One region of the Neorhizobium descurainiae genome, then DNA from elsewhere that is predicted to be linked to it. Evidence: predicted binding sites of a transcription regulator. Region 1 holds the regulator's gene; each other region holds the start of a gene.
What was found. Region 1 encodes HrcA, which represses chaperone genes, less so after heat shock. Its sites were predicted from a motif close to GTTAGCACTCNCNNNNNGNGAGTGCTAAC; they were not measured.

Region 2: groES (co-chaperone GroES) is a predicted target of HrcA. The motif match lies at 3,303-3,331, and genes of this name have one in related genera.
Region 3: groES (co-chaperone GroES) is a predicted target of HrcA. The motif match lies at 2,624-2,652, and genes of this name have one in related genera.

What each region holds. Positions count from the first base shown of each region.
Region 1 covers NZ_JBLFFK010000017.1:66,099-70,656, reverse strand. The annotation lists gene hpf (ribosome hibernation-promoting factor, HPF/YfiA family) at 127-702, shown strand; gene ptsN (PTS IIA-like nitrogen regulatory protein PtsN) at 781-1,245, shown strand; gene ACMGE0_RS24175 (hypothetical protein) at 1,430-1,666, shown strand; gene grpE (nucleotide exchange factor GrpE) at 1,722-2,381, opposite strand; gene hrcA (heat-inducible transcriptional repressor HrcA) at 2,497-3,576, opposite strand; gene rph (ribonuclease PH) at 3,803-4,519, shown strand.
Region 2 covers NZ_JBLFFK010000002.1:578,380-582,937, reverse strand. The annotation lists gene ACMGE0_RS06450 (glycosyltransferase family 4 protein) at 1-550, opposite strand, end outside; gene ACMGE0_RS06445 (hypothetical protein) at 593-1,060, opposite strand; gene groL (chaperonin GroEL) at 1,155-2,783, opposite strand; gene groES (co-chaperone GroES) at 2,839-3,153, opposite strand; gene ACMGE0_RS06430 (usg protein) at 3,434-3,706, shown strand; gene ACMGE0_RS06425 (hypothetical protein) at 3,801-4,091, shown strand; gene ACMGE0_RS06420 (hypothetical protein) at 4,363-4,558, opposite strand, start outside.
Region 3 covers NZ_JBLFFK010000006.1:169,960-174,517, forward strand. The annotation lists gene ACMGE0_RS13430 (RES family NAD+ phosphorylase) at 1-411, shown strand, start outside; gene ACMGE0_RS13435 (bifunctional riboflavin kinase/FAD synthetase) at 408-1,388, opposite strand; gene ACMGE0_RS13440 (TIGR01459 family HAD-type hydrolase) at 1,448-2,296, opposite strand; gene groES (co-chaperone GroES) at 2,711-3,007, shown strand; gene groL (chaperonin GroEL) at 3,067-4,558, shown strand, end outside.

The DNA.
Region 1 (4,558 bases):
ACAATCCCGCCGTCCAAACAGGCATCGATTGCAGCAATTTGGCCTTGTCGCATGCGAATGGCTTGGATGAGGGGGCGGCTTGGCGTAGACTGAAACACGCAAGTCACGACAAGAAGGAAGAATTCCATGAGTGTGCGCGTATCCGGTAAGCATATGGAAATTGGCGATTCGTTCCGTCAAAGGATCGAGGAGCAGATCGGTGAAGCGGTTACGAAATACTTCGACGGGGGGTATGCGAGCCAAGTCATCGTGGAAAAATCCGGTTCGCGCTTTTCGGCCGATTGCAAGGTGCATCTCGATACCGGGGTCGTCCTGCATGCGGCGGGAGAGGCGAATGATCCACAGGGCAGTTTCGACGCCGCGGCAGAGCGGATCGAGAAGCGGCTGCGCCGCTACAAGCGGCGGCTCAAGGACCATCATGCGGGCAACCACATGAACGGCCATACGGAAATCGCCTACACCGTCATGGATCGCGTACCGGATGAAGCGGATGAAGTGCCCGAGGATTTCGCGCCGACCATCGTTGCCGAAAGCTCGAAACAATTGAAGACAATGTCGGTGGCAAGCGCCGTGATGGCGCTGGACATGACCGACGAACCGGTTCTTCTGTTCCGCAGCCCCGGCAAGGAAGAGCTGAACATCGTTTACCGCCGCAACGACGGCAATATTGGCTGGATCGATTCCACCAATATCAAAAACTGAACAATCTTGGGGAGAGCGTCGGCAGCGGCGCTCCCCTTCGCCTGGAGCAAAGCTCTTGCGGCACAAAGGATGACGAGAATGGCATTGGCAGATTTACTGCAGCAAGATGCGATTATTCCTGCCCTCAAAGTGAATTCCAAAAAGCAGCTTCTGCAGGAACTGGCGGCGAAAGCTTCCAAGCTCACCGGCGTTGCCGAACGGGAAATCTTCGACGTCATCCTGCAGCGGGAGAGGCTCGGCTCCACCGGCGTCGGCCACGGCATCGCCATTCCGCACGGCAAGCTCAACAGCATCTCCTCGATCAAGGGCATTTTCGCACGCCTCGAAGCGCCGGTCGATTTCGAAGCGCTCGACGACGAGCCGGTCGACCTGGTCTTCCTGCTGCTCGCGCCGGAAGGTGCGGGCGCCGACCATCTGAAGGCGCTGTCGCGCATCGCCCGCGTGCTGCGCGACCAGGAACTGGTGGCGAAGCTGCGCAAGACCGATTCCGCCTCGGCGATCTACGCCTTCCTCAACGAGGAGCAGGCCAACCACGCCGCCTGACGGCAAACGGGCTTTCGTGGGGACGAGACGAGCCGCCCGGCCGCCGGAAAGGCGCCGGGCGGTTTTGGTTTTTTCGAAGCTTCTCCAGCATCGTCTGCATGGCGCGGGAGCCGAACGCCCGACAAGACCCCCTTTGCCTTTTCGGCCGCCTGCCACATCTCCTCAGTTAGCTGTGGAGGCAGCCATGAACGATGAAGCGCGTGCCCGCATTGCGGCCAATGACAAACTGCTGAAAGCACTGATCACGCTTCTTGCGATCAAGGATCCCGATCTGCTCGACGAGCTGGACCTGATCTTCACGATCGCCGGCGATGAAGACAGCCCGATCGGGGAGGCGGACCGAAGGACTCGCGACCACCTGCGCAAGGAGCTGGAAATGATCAGGACACTCGCCAGCAAGGCGCTGGAGACGGCGCATTAGGCGTCTTCGCCCGGGACAGCCCGGGCAGGACGGAGGAAAGGTTGCGGGCCGCCGGTCAGGCCTTGTTCTCGCCCGCCGTTTCGGTGGCCGCAGACGCTTCCGGCTTCGGACCGCCTTTGGCGACCCCGACCATGGCTGGGCGCAGAACGCGTTCGCCGATCGTGAAGCCGGCCTGGACGACCTGAACGACCGTGTTGTTCGGCACCGTGGCGTCCGGGATTTCGAACATGGCCTGATGGAAGTTCGGATCGAACTTCTGGCCCTCCGCCTCGATCTTCTTCACGCCGTGCCGCTCCAGCGCCGAGAGCATGGAGCGCTCGGTCATTTCCACGCCTTCGAGAAGCGTGCTCAACGTGGCATCGGCACCGGCGCGTATCTCGGTCGGGACGGCGTCCAGCGCCCTGCGCAGGTTGTCCGAAACGGCGAGCATGTCGCGCGCGAAGCCCGCTACGGAATAGGACTTGGCATCCTTCACGTCGCGCTCCGTGCGGCGGCGCAGGTTGTCCATCTCGGCGGCAAGCCGCAGGAAGCGATCGCGCAATTCGGCATTCTCATTTTTCAGCACGTCAAGCGGGTCAGGCTCCTGGACTGCCTCCGGGGCCTTGGTTTCCGCGGCATTCTCCGTGGCCGCGTCCTCGAGAGCAGACGCCACAGCTTCCGCCGTGTTTTCGGCGGCAGTTGCGTCAGGTCCGTTCTTCTTGGTTTCGTCGGTCATGACGGTCTCCGGTTATTCTTGCTTGGATTTCTGGGCTCAGTTTTGTGCCCGATATCGAGGTTTAAGGTGAAAAAATCAAGGCTTGACGGGAAACTTGGGCTAAGGCTCTCGGAGATCAGCGCGACAGCCTTGCCAACAGCTGGGCCGTATAATCCACCATCGGCACGATGCGGGAATAGTTGAGCCGCGTCGGACCGATGACGCCGACCGCGCCGATGATGCGATCCTCGCCGTCGCGATAGGGCGCCACGATGAGCGAAGAGCCCGAGAGCGAAAAAAGCTTGTTTTCCGAACCGATGAAGATGCGTACCCCCGGCCCCCGCTCGGCAAGGTCGAGGATTTCGAGCAGGCTGTCCTTTTTTTCGAGATCGTCGAAGAGAAGGCGCAGGCGGTCCAGATCGGCCGTATCGTCGAGGCCTTGAAGGAGGTTGGCGCGGCCACGGACGATAAGCTGGCTCGGCTTGCCTTCCTCGCTGTCTCCCGACCAGACGGCCAAACCCCGTTCCACAAGATCCTGCGAGAGAGCATAGAGCGCGCCCTGCACCTCGTCCTTGAGCTTCTTCAGCTGGCTGCGCAGTTCCGGCAGCGTCTGGCCGGTCAGATGCGCGTTGAGGAAATTGGCCGCCTCGGTGAGCTGCGACGACGTCACGCCCGCCGGCAGCTCGATGATGCGGTTCTCCACCTGGTTGTGATCGCCGACGAGCACCGCGAGCGCCTTGGTGGGCTCCAGACGGATGAACTCGACATGTTTCAGCACGGGATCGCTTTTCGCGGTGATGACGAGGCCGGCGCCGCGCGACATGCCTGACAGAACCAGGCTCGCCTCCGCCATCAGGCTTTCCATCGGCTGGTCGCGGTCGGCGGGGCGGATCTGCCGGTCGATGCTGGCGCGCTCCTCCTCCGACAGGTTTCCGACCTGCATGAAGGCATCGACGAAGAACCTCAGGCCCGACTGGGTGGGCAGCCGGCCGGCGCTGATATGCGGCGAATAGATGAGGCCCAGTTCCTCCAGGTCGCTCATCACATTGCGCACCGACGCCGGCGAAAGCGACATGGGGAGCAGGCGGGAGAGGTTGCGGGAGCCGAGCGGCTCACCGGTTTCGAGATAGCTCTCGACGATGCGACGGAAAATTTCGCGCGAACGGTCATCGAGCACAGAGCCGCTCTCCCTACCCGCCGGTGCCGAAAAACCCATCTAAACCTTCACCACTCTGTTGATCCTTCCGGAAAATATAGTCATTCGCCCGCGTCTTCGCAAAAGGGAAAATCAGCCAAGCCGTCATCACGGCCGTTCAAAAAGCAGGCCCCCCGGCAAAGGCATGCGCGGGATTTCCAGATTTCGCAATTCCGGACGGAAAACCGCTTCGCACTTTTCCTGGAATTGCTTTAGAAGGCAGAAACCGAAATCCAGGGAGCAAAGCATGCGGCCTTCAGGCAGACAGACGAACCAGATGCGCAAGGTCTCTTTCGAGCGCAATTTTTCGAAGCACGCGGAGGGCTCCTGCCTCGTGAAATTCGGGGACACGCATGTGCTCTGCACCGCAAGCCTCGAGGACAAGACGCCGCCGTGGCTCCGGAACAGCGGCAAGGGCTGGGTGACCGCGGAATACGGCATGCTGCCGCGCGCCACCGGCGAACGCATGAAGCGCGAGGCCGCCGCCGGCAAGCAGGGTGGCCGCACGCAGGAAATCCAGCGTCTGATCGGCCGGTCGCTGCGCGCCGTCATCGATCTCGAAGCGCTCGGCGAGCGGCAGATCACCGTCGATTGCGACGTCATCCAGGCGGATGGCGGCACCCGCACCGCCTCGATCACCGGCGGCTGGGTGGCGCTCTACGACTGCCTGAAATGGATGGAAGCACGCTCGATGATCAAGGTCGAGAAGGTGCTGAAGGATCACGTGGCGGCGATCTCCTGCGGCATCTTCGCCAGCCAGCCGGTGATCGACCTCGATTACCTTGAGGATTCTGCGGCCGAGACCGACGCCAATTTCGTCATGACCGGTGCCGGCGGCATTGTCGAGGTGCAGGGAACGGCGGAAGGCGCGCCCTTCAGCCAGGAAGAATTCCTGCAGCTCCTGGCGCTGGCGCAGGCGGGTACGCAGGAACTGGTGGCGCTGCAGAAGCAGGCGATCGCATAAGATTGCCCCTCACCCTAACCCTCTCCCCGTTCTGAAGGG
Region 2 (4,558 bases), on a different contig from region 1:
CGGGCGAGATGCGTCCGAGGAAGGCGAGGTAGCTGCCTTTAGGTTTTGCCGTGAAGGGAAGGAGATCGGCCGGCAGACCATGATAGACCGTTCCGGACCAATTGACCGGCGGCATAGGGCGGCGCTGGTCGTCGGAGATCGATACCAGCGGAATATCGAAGAAAGCCTTGTAGAAAGGCTTTAGGTCCGGCAGGTCCAGCCGGCCGTGCAGCGTCGTGACCGTGCGGTCGGCAAAATCCCGGATCAGCGGAAAATGCAATAGATCGATATGAAAGTGCAGCACATCGAATTCGTGCGCCCGCCGCCGGATCTCCTCCAGCATCACGACCTGATGCGGCAGATGGTCCCTGACGGCCGGGTTGAGCCGCAGCGCGACGTCCGAGCAGGCCACCAGCCTGGCGTGGGTGACGGAATCGCCGCTGGCAAAGAGTGTCACGTCATGGCCTAGGGCGACAAGTTCTTCGGTAAGGTAGGAAACGATGCGTTCGGTTCCTCCATAGAGCTTGGGTGGAACACTTTCGGCAAGCGGCGCGATCTGAGCGATCTTCATCGGCAAGACCTCCTCTAATGAGCAAAGAATCGTCGGTAAAAATCATGCCCTCGTCCTCGGCAGGCACGCGGCAAGTCGGATGGAATGTCTAGATCTCAATGGCTGTCGGTGACGCTCTCCTTTCCGGTAGCTGCACAGACCAAGGCTGCCAAACCGGGGCACTTTCGGTTTCCGGCGATGGGGCCTGTGGACATTGAAGGGAGGAGACGAGCCTTGCTCCTCGCATTGCTCATCGTCCTTGTCCAACGTCTTCAGCGCTTCAATGATCTCGTCATAGGGGACGGCTTTATCCGTGCCGGGATGAAGTCGAAGGGCCGGGATGGACTCGATGGCAAAGATATCGGATGCCCACGACGCGAGAATGGCCCGCTTCTCGTCATTACCGATGTCGTCGGCGGCAAGCACATCACGCGGGTGATCGAAGTGTTTGGCTGGATGAAGCAGATGCGCCGCGCTGATCGCGGCTGTGGCATTCTCCGGTATCGAATTGCTGATGCTTTCCTTTCTCATGGCCTCGCTCCATTGACCTTGACCGATGGAACTTATTCAGCGGTGGGGTGAGGCTCGCCCCTCAAGGTGGGCCGAGCCTCTGGCAGCAAGCGCCTTAGAAGTCCATGCCGGCGCCGGCGGGCAGGGCCGGAGCAGCTTCCTTCTTGGGCTTTTCGGCGATCATGGCTTCCGTTGTGACCAGAAGACCGGCAACCGAAGCGGCATCCTGGAGCGCCGTGCGCACGACCTTGGCCGGGTCGATGACGCCCTGAGCATAAAGGTCGCCGTATTCGCCGGTCTGGGCATTCCAACCGTAGGAGAAGTCCGTCTTCTCGCGCAGCTTGCCGACGATGACAGAGCCTTCCGCACCGGCGTTCTCGGCGATCTGGCGGACCGGAGCCTCGATCGCACGGCGAACGATCTCGATACCGACCTTCTGGTCCTGGTTGGCGGCGGCGAGATTGTCGAGCGCCTTGACGGCACGCAGCAGCGCGACGCCGCCGCCCGGCAGGATGCCTTCCTCGACGGCTGCACGGGTGGCATGCAGCGCATCGTCGACGCGATCCTTCTTTTCCTTCACTTCGACTTCCGTCGAGCCGCCGACGCGGATGACGGCAACGCCGCCGGCGAGCTTGGCCAGGCGCTCCTGCAGCTTCTCACGGTCGTAATCGGAGGTGGTCTCCTCGATCTGGGCGCGGATCTGCGCAACGCGGCCATCGATTTCCGCCTTGGAACCGACGCCGTCGACGATGGTGGTGTTTTCCTTCTCGATTGCTACCTTCTTCGCCCGGCCAAGCATGTTCAGCGTGACATTCTCGAGCTTGATGCCGAGCTCTTCGGAGATCACCGTGCCGCCCGTCAGGATGGCGATGTCTTCCAGCATCGCCTTGCGGCGGTCGCCGAAGCCAGGCGCCTTGACAGCAGCAATCTTCAGGCCACCACGCAGCTTGTTGACGACCAGGGTCGCAAGGGCTTCGCCTTCGACGTCTTCAGCGATGATGAGGAGCGGCTTGCCGGACTGGACGACCGCTTCCAATACAGGGAGCATCGCCTGCAGGTTGGACAGCTTCTTCTCATGGATCAGGATATAGGGATCGTCCAGTTCGACCCGCATCTTGTCCTGATTGGTGACGAAGTAGGGCGAGAGGTAGCCGCGGTCGAACTGCATGCCTTCGACGACTTCGAGTTCGGTCTCGGCGGTCTTGGCTTCTTCGACGGTGATGACGCCTTCGTTACCGACCTTCTCCATTGCTTCGGCAAGATAACGGCCGATCTCGGAATCGCCATTGGCCGAGATGGTGCCGACCTGGGCGATCTCGGAATTGCTGGTGATCTTGCGCGCATTGGCTTTCAGTTCCTTGACAACGGCGTCGACGGCGAGATCGATGCCTCGCTTCAGATCCATCGGGTTCATGCCGGAAGCGACTGCCTTGGCGCCTTCCTTGACGATCGCCTGGGCAAGCACGGTCGCGGTGGTCGTGCCGTCGCCGGCCAGATCATTGGTCTTCGACGCCACTTCGCGCAGCATCTGGGCGCCCATGTTCTCGAACTTGTCTTCCAGTTCGATTTCCTTGGCGACGGAAACGCCATCCTTGGTGATGCGCGGGGCGCCGAAGGACTTGTCGATCACGACGTTGCGGCCCTTGGGGCCGAGGGTGACCTTTACCGCATTGGCCAGCACATCGACCCCTCGCAGCATGCGTTCACGGGCATCGGTGTGGAACTTGACTTCTTTCGCAGCCATTTCTTTAACTCCTCAATAGGCAGCTATCTGACTGATGGTTCGTGGCGTTGATTGCTCAGGCAGCCTTTTTCTGCTCGGCCTGGGCTTCGATGATGCCCATGACGTCGCTTTCCTTCATGATCAGCAGGTCTTCGCCATCGATCTTGATCTCGGTGCCGGACCATTTGCCGAACAGAATGCGGTCGCCTGCCTTGACGTCGAGCGCCTGGATCTGACCGGCGTCATTGCGCGCGCCGGGACCGACGGCGACGACCTCGCCTTCTTGCGGCTTTTCCTTGGCGGTATCGGGGATGATGATTCCGCCTTTGGTCTTCTCTTCGGATTCGACCCGGCGGACGAGAATGCGATCATGGAGCGGTCGGAACGACATGTTTTCCTCCGATGGACAAACAATAATGACGTTGTTCCCCCCACCGGACCGGATGACCAATCCGGGCGGGTACAAAACCTCGGTCGAGCGTTTTGCGCGAAATGATCTGGTTTTGCGATTTTTCGATTTCAAGAGGATGAAACGAAAAAAATAGCACTCATACCTATATGCTGCTAACTAGCTGGAAAGGAACAACAAACTGGCGTGCGGCGTTGGAAAAGCCGTTGATGGCCACAAAATTTTGCGCCAACTTGGAAGTGTCATGAAACGGAGATGAAGCATGCAATTCTCATCGGATCTGGAACGGCAACTGAACGGCTACGGCCTCACTACCGCACACATCCTCTACCGCATTCCCGATTTCGAGTCCGTGCTGCAGACCTACGTCTGGCAGGACTACGATCTGGCTCCCGATTTTCCCGAGATGCACAAGTTCCTGGACTTCTGGCAGGCCAGCCTTGATGGGCCACTGCATTCCGTCCGCTACACCCATCAGCGCCTGATCGGTCCCAACGAATGGCGCAGCGTAGAGGGCGAGTTCAAGCTGCACTGAGACTTGAAACGGAAATTTTCCCTTCCTAGCTCTTCGACGACCGAGGCTTGATGAGTTCGGTCGATATCCCACGTCTGTTCAGAGTGAGACTGATATGGAAGAGAAGATCAAATTCATCAAAGACCTCGACATTGAGGAACGCGAGGAGGTCCTCTCCGATATCGCCCGCGCCCTCGAAAGTACAGCACGTGAGGCCTTCATCGAAGGCGACAGGCACTTTGCGGCGCTTTCCAGCAATATGGCACAGATAATCCGCGTCAACGCTGACGAACTTGCCAGAGATAATTCTCAAAATGCCGAGCGCGTATTGCAGCAGGCGACGGCTATGATCTCACAGTTCAATGCGATACATCCCTACAGGATGATGAGTTACTCTCTCCATTAGCGCACTCTTGTACGTTTTTAGTTAGAGTTCACTTCGGACCAACCCCGATAGCTGATTATGCTGCCAACTTTGGTATTGCGTGTTCCACCAATCGCAGGAATTGGGTGTTGCGAGCCCCGGAAAACGCCCTTCGCCAGAGGCGCTTATCGCGCGCGGACCGCTCCGGCTGATCGCAACGGCAATCAGCGCTGCGGCGAATGACGGAACTCTGATACGCCTGATCTCTGATCCAATGACGGATTGAAGCCATGGCGCCGAACGTTTCGAGAATCTAGCCTCTCAACGTTGGATAGTCCCAAGATGCTTGTAGGCGATTGCGAGCTTCCTCCAGCAGGTCGCTGTAATCTGCCTTGAATGGGGCAACCAGCTGCGTCTCCAGATCGGCTAATAACCCGTGTAGCACCGCGCCTTCGGCAGTGCTTTCAAAACACGATGCTTCTGGCGTAGGCGCGCTACCTTGTTCGCAC
Region 3 (4,558 bases), on a different contig from region 1:
GATCTTTCCGGCAAGGGTGGGCTGCTTGCGCCCGGCCGATGGCATAGACAGGGGATGCCGCTCGTCTATTGCTGCGATCATCCTTCGACCGCGCTTCTCGAAATCCTCGTCCACGTCGATCCTGAAGATCTGCCCGTCGATTTCCAATTGCTGAAAATTCACTGCCCCGACGATATCGCCGTCCGCACAATCGGCATGGACGAAATTGACTTGGGTGACGAGGAAGCGACGCAGGAAGCGGGGTCTGCCTGGCTAACCGAGAACAGGTCCTGTCTCCTGAATGTGCCTTCCGTCATCCTGCCCAAAGCGAAGAATATCCTTTTCAATCCGAATCATGCAGACGCCGGCAGGCTGACGATCGAAAGGATCGCCCGCTACCCCTTCGACAGCCGGTTGCTTCGCTACCCCTAAAACGCGATCTTCGCGTCCAGCTCCCCGATTGGCCTGACACCGGAAAGCAGAGCCCGCGCCTCTTCCTCGTCACGCCTGATCTGGGCGACAAGCGGATCGAGCCCGTCGAATTTCAGCTCGTCGCGCAGATGGCCGAAGAAGGAGACGGAACAGGTTTCGCCGTAAAGGCTTCCGGAAAAATCGAAGACATAGGTTTCGAGCAGGGCCAAGCCGTTTTCCGTCACCGTGGGGCGGCGGCCGTAGCTCGCCACGCCGTCGTAAAGCGTGCCGTCGGCACGGCGGAAACGCACCGCATAGATGCCGGCCTTGAGTTCGGCTTCGGGCGGAAGCTGCATGTTGGCGGTCGGGAAGCCGAGCTGGCGCCCAAGCTTCTCGCCGCCGATCACCTCCGCCTCGACCGTGTAGCGGTAGCCGAGCAGGCCCGCCGCGCCGGCGACGTCACCTTCGGCCAGCAGGGCGCGGATGCGGCTCGACGAAATCACCTCGGCATTCTCGTCGCGGAAGGCATCGACCAACGAGACGGTGAAACCATGCCTTTCGCCCGATGCCATCAGGAAGGCCGGACCGCCTTCCCTGCCCTTGCCGAAGTGGAAATCGAAGCCGGTCACGACTGCGCTCGCATGGAGCCAGTCGACCAGGATCGTCTGGATAAATTCTTCGGCCGAGCGGGTCGCGAATTCCCGGGTGAAGGGATATTCGATCACCGAACGGAAGCCCATGGCCTCCAGCAGCCTCGCCTTCAGCGGCGCTGGCGTCAGCCGGAAGACCGGCTCGTCGGGACGGAAAACGCTCCGAGGATGCGGCTCGAAGGTCAGCACCAGCGCCGGCACGCCGCGTTCTTCCGCCAATGCCAATGCCCGCTCCAGCACGCTGCGGTGGCCGCGATGCACGCCGTCGAAATTGCCGATGGCGATCACGCCGCCCTTCAGCGCGTCGGGCAGCGGCTCCTTCTTCTCATTGCGATGGAATACGGTCATGCGGCAGGATTCCGGTTCAGGCCCAAGAATGCCCAAGGGGCGCCCAAAAGCGCCTGGGGCTATGCAAGACGCGGCATCCAGTATTTCGGCGCGGCGTTCTCCCGCTTCAGCCAGGCGTTGAGGATCGCCTCGTCGGTCTGGCCGTTAACGGTGTATTCCGCCACATGGATGCCGCTGCTGATATAGAGCAGGTCGAGGCCGTATGCGAGCGCGCCGCGCACGTCGGTCGGCATGCCGTCGCCGATCGCCAGCACCCGGTCCATCGGGAAATCGCCGCGCACCTCGCGGGCGGCCGCCAGCGTCTCCTCGTAGATCGGCTTGTGCGGCTTGCCTGCGACGCGGGTCTTGCCGCCAAGCTCTTCGTAATAGGCGGCGACCGCTCCGGCACAGGGGATGATCTTGTGGCCGCGCTCGACCACGAGATCCGGATTGGCGCAGATCAGCGGCACGTCGCGCCTGGCGAAAGCGGTCAGCATCCCGGTATAGTCTTCCGGCACTTCCTTCTCGTCGTCAAAGAAACCGGTGCAGACGATGCAGTCCGCCTCGTCCGCCGGGACCACGTCGACGCCGAGACCGTCGAACAGGTTGAGGTCTCGGTCCGGCCCGATCAGAAAGACCTTCTGGGGACCTTCGACGATCAGATGCCTGGTGACGTCGCCGGACGTGACGATACGGTCGTAGGTGCCGTCCGGCACGCCGAGCGCGCGCATCTGCTCGATGACGCCGGGCGCCGGGCGCGGCGAATTGGTGATCAGCACGACCGTCGCGCCGGCTTCGCGGGCGGCCGCAAGTGCCTTGCAGGATTGCTGGAAGGGCTCGACGCCATTGTGCACGACGCCCCAGACGTCCGAAAGAACGACGTCGTAATCGCCGATGATCTCGCCCAAACTGCCGATGCGCCTTGCCATGTAACCGCCCCATCTCCAAAGTCCTGGGTCACATGGCAAACCCCCGGAAAGATTACAAGAGAGAATGGAAGGAAAAGCGGCCGGCGGAACGGCCCTGCGGGAAAAGCGCTCTTTCGGGAGCCGGCGCCTTTCTTCCACCAAAGTCCGGTGCATCATGCCGGTTTGGCGGCCCAGGAGGCAGATCCACTTGAACTCCGCAGTCCGCTCGCCGCGCGCGGCGCAGCCGGATACCCGAGGCGTTAAGCATATTTTCCATGACCTCACGGCGGTCCTGAAAATTTCACAGCCATTCTTGACTCAACCGCCGACCGCCCTTATCTCGACCCCGCTAGCACTCTCCGGGTATGAGTGCTAACAAACAAGCGATACGGGTCCGCTGGATCCGTCAATGTCATTTGATCGAGGGATTAGACAATGGCAAGCACCAATTTCCGCCCCCTGCACGATCGCGTCGTCGTTCGCCGCGTTGAGTCCGAGGAGAAGACCAAGGGCGGCATCATCATTCCGGACACCGCCAAGGAAAAGCCGCAGGAAGGCGAAATCGTCGCCGTCGGCTCCGGCGCCCGCGATGAAACCGGCAAGGTCGTCGCGCTCGACGTCAAGGTCGGCGATCGCGTTCTCTTCGGCAAGTGGTCCGGCACCGAAGTCAAGCTTAACGGCGAAGACCTTCTGATCATGAAGGAAGCCGACATCATGGGCATCATCGGCTGATTTCCGGCCGGTTGCTTTCACCGAAACATCGCTGACACCTCTTTTCAGGAGTTCTCAAAATGGCAGCTAAAGAAATCAAGTTCGGCCGCACTGCGCGCGAAAAGATGCTGCGCGGCGTCGACATTCTCGCTGACGCGGTCAAGGTGACGCTCGGTCCGAAGGGCCGCAACGTCATCATCGACAAGTCCTTCGGCGCTCCGCGCATCACCAAGGACGGCGTATCGGTCGCCAAGGAAATCGAACTGGACGACAAGTTCGAGAACATGGGCGCCCAGATGGTCCGCGAAGTCGCTTCGAAGACCAACGACATCGCCGGCGACGGCACCACGACCGCAACCGTTCTCGCCCAGGCCATCGTTCGCGAAGGCGGCAAGGCCGTTGCAGCCGGCATGAACCCGATGGACCTGAAGCGCGGCATCGACCTCGCCGTCGCCGAAGTCGTCAAGGACCTCGCCGCCAAGGCCAAGAAGATCAACACCTCGGAAGAAGTCGCCCAGGTCGGCACGATTTCGGCCAACGGCGAGCGCCAGATCGGCCTCGACATTGCCGAAGCCATGCAGAAGGTCGGCAATGAAGGCGTGATCACCGTCGAGGAAGCCAAGACCGCCGAGACCGAACTCGAAGTCGTCGAAGGCATGCAGTTCGACCGCGGCTATCTCTCGCCCTACTTCGTCACCAATCCGGAAAAGATGGTTGCAGACCTGGAAGATGCCTTCATCCTCCTGCACGAGAAGAAGCTCTCAAACCTCCAGGCGATGCTCCCGGTTCTCGAAGCCGTCGTCCAGACCGGCAAGCCGCTCCTCATCATCGCTGAAGACGTCGAAGGCGAAGCCCTCGCGACGCTCGTCGTCAACAAGCTGCGCGGCGGCCTCAAGATCGCTGCCGTCAAGGCTCCGGGCTTCGGCGACCGCCGCAAGGCCATGCTGGAAGACATCGCCATCCTGACGGGCGGCACGGTCATTTCCGAAGACCTCGGCATCAAGCTCGAGAACGTCACGCTCGACATGCTCGGCCGTTCCAAGAAGGTCTCGATCTCCAAGGAAAACACCACGATCGTGGACGGCGCCGGTGCCAAGTCCGACATCGAGGGCCGCGTCAACCAGATCAAGGCCCAGATCGAGGAAACCACCTCCGACTACGACCGTGAGAAGCTCCAGGAGCGCCTCGCCAAGCTCGCCGGCGGCGTTGCCGTCATCCGCGTCGGCGGCTCGACGGAAGTCGAAGTGAAGGAAAAGAAGGATCGTATCGACGACGCTCTGAACGCCACCCGCGCGGCCGTTCAGGAAGGCATCGTGCCTGGCGGCGGCGTCGCCCTGCTTCGCTCCTCCACGAAGATCGCCGTCAAGGGCGCCAACGACGACCAGGAAGCCGGCATCAACATCGTCCGCAAGGCGCTGCAGTCGCTGGTCCGCCAGATCGCCGAAAACGCAGGTGACGAAGCTTCGATCGTCGTCGGCAAGATCCTCGACAAGAACGAAGACAACTACGGCTACAACGCCCAGACCGGCGAATACGGCGATCTGATCCAGCTCGGCATCGTCGATCCGGTCA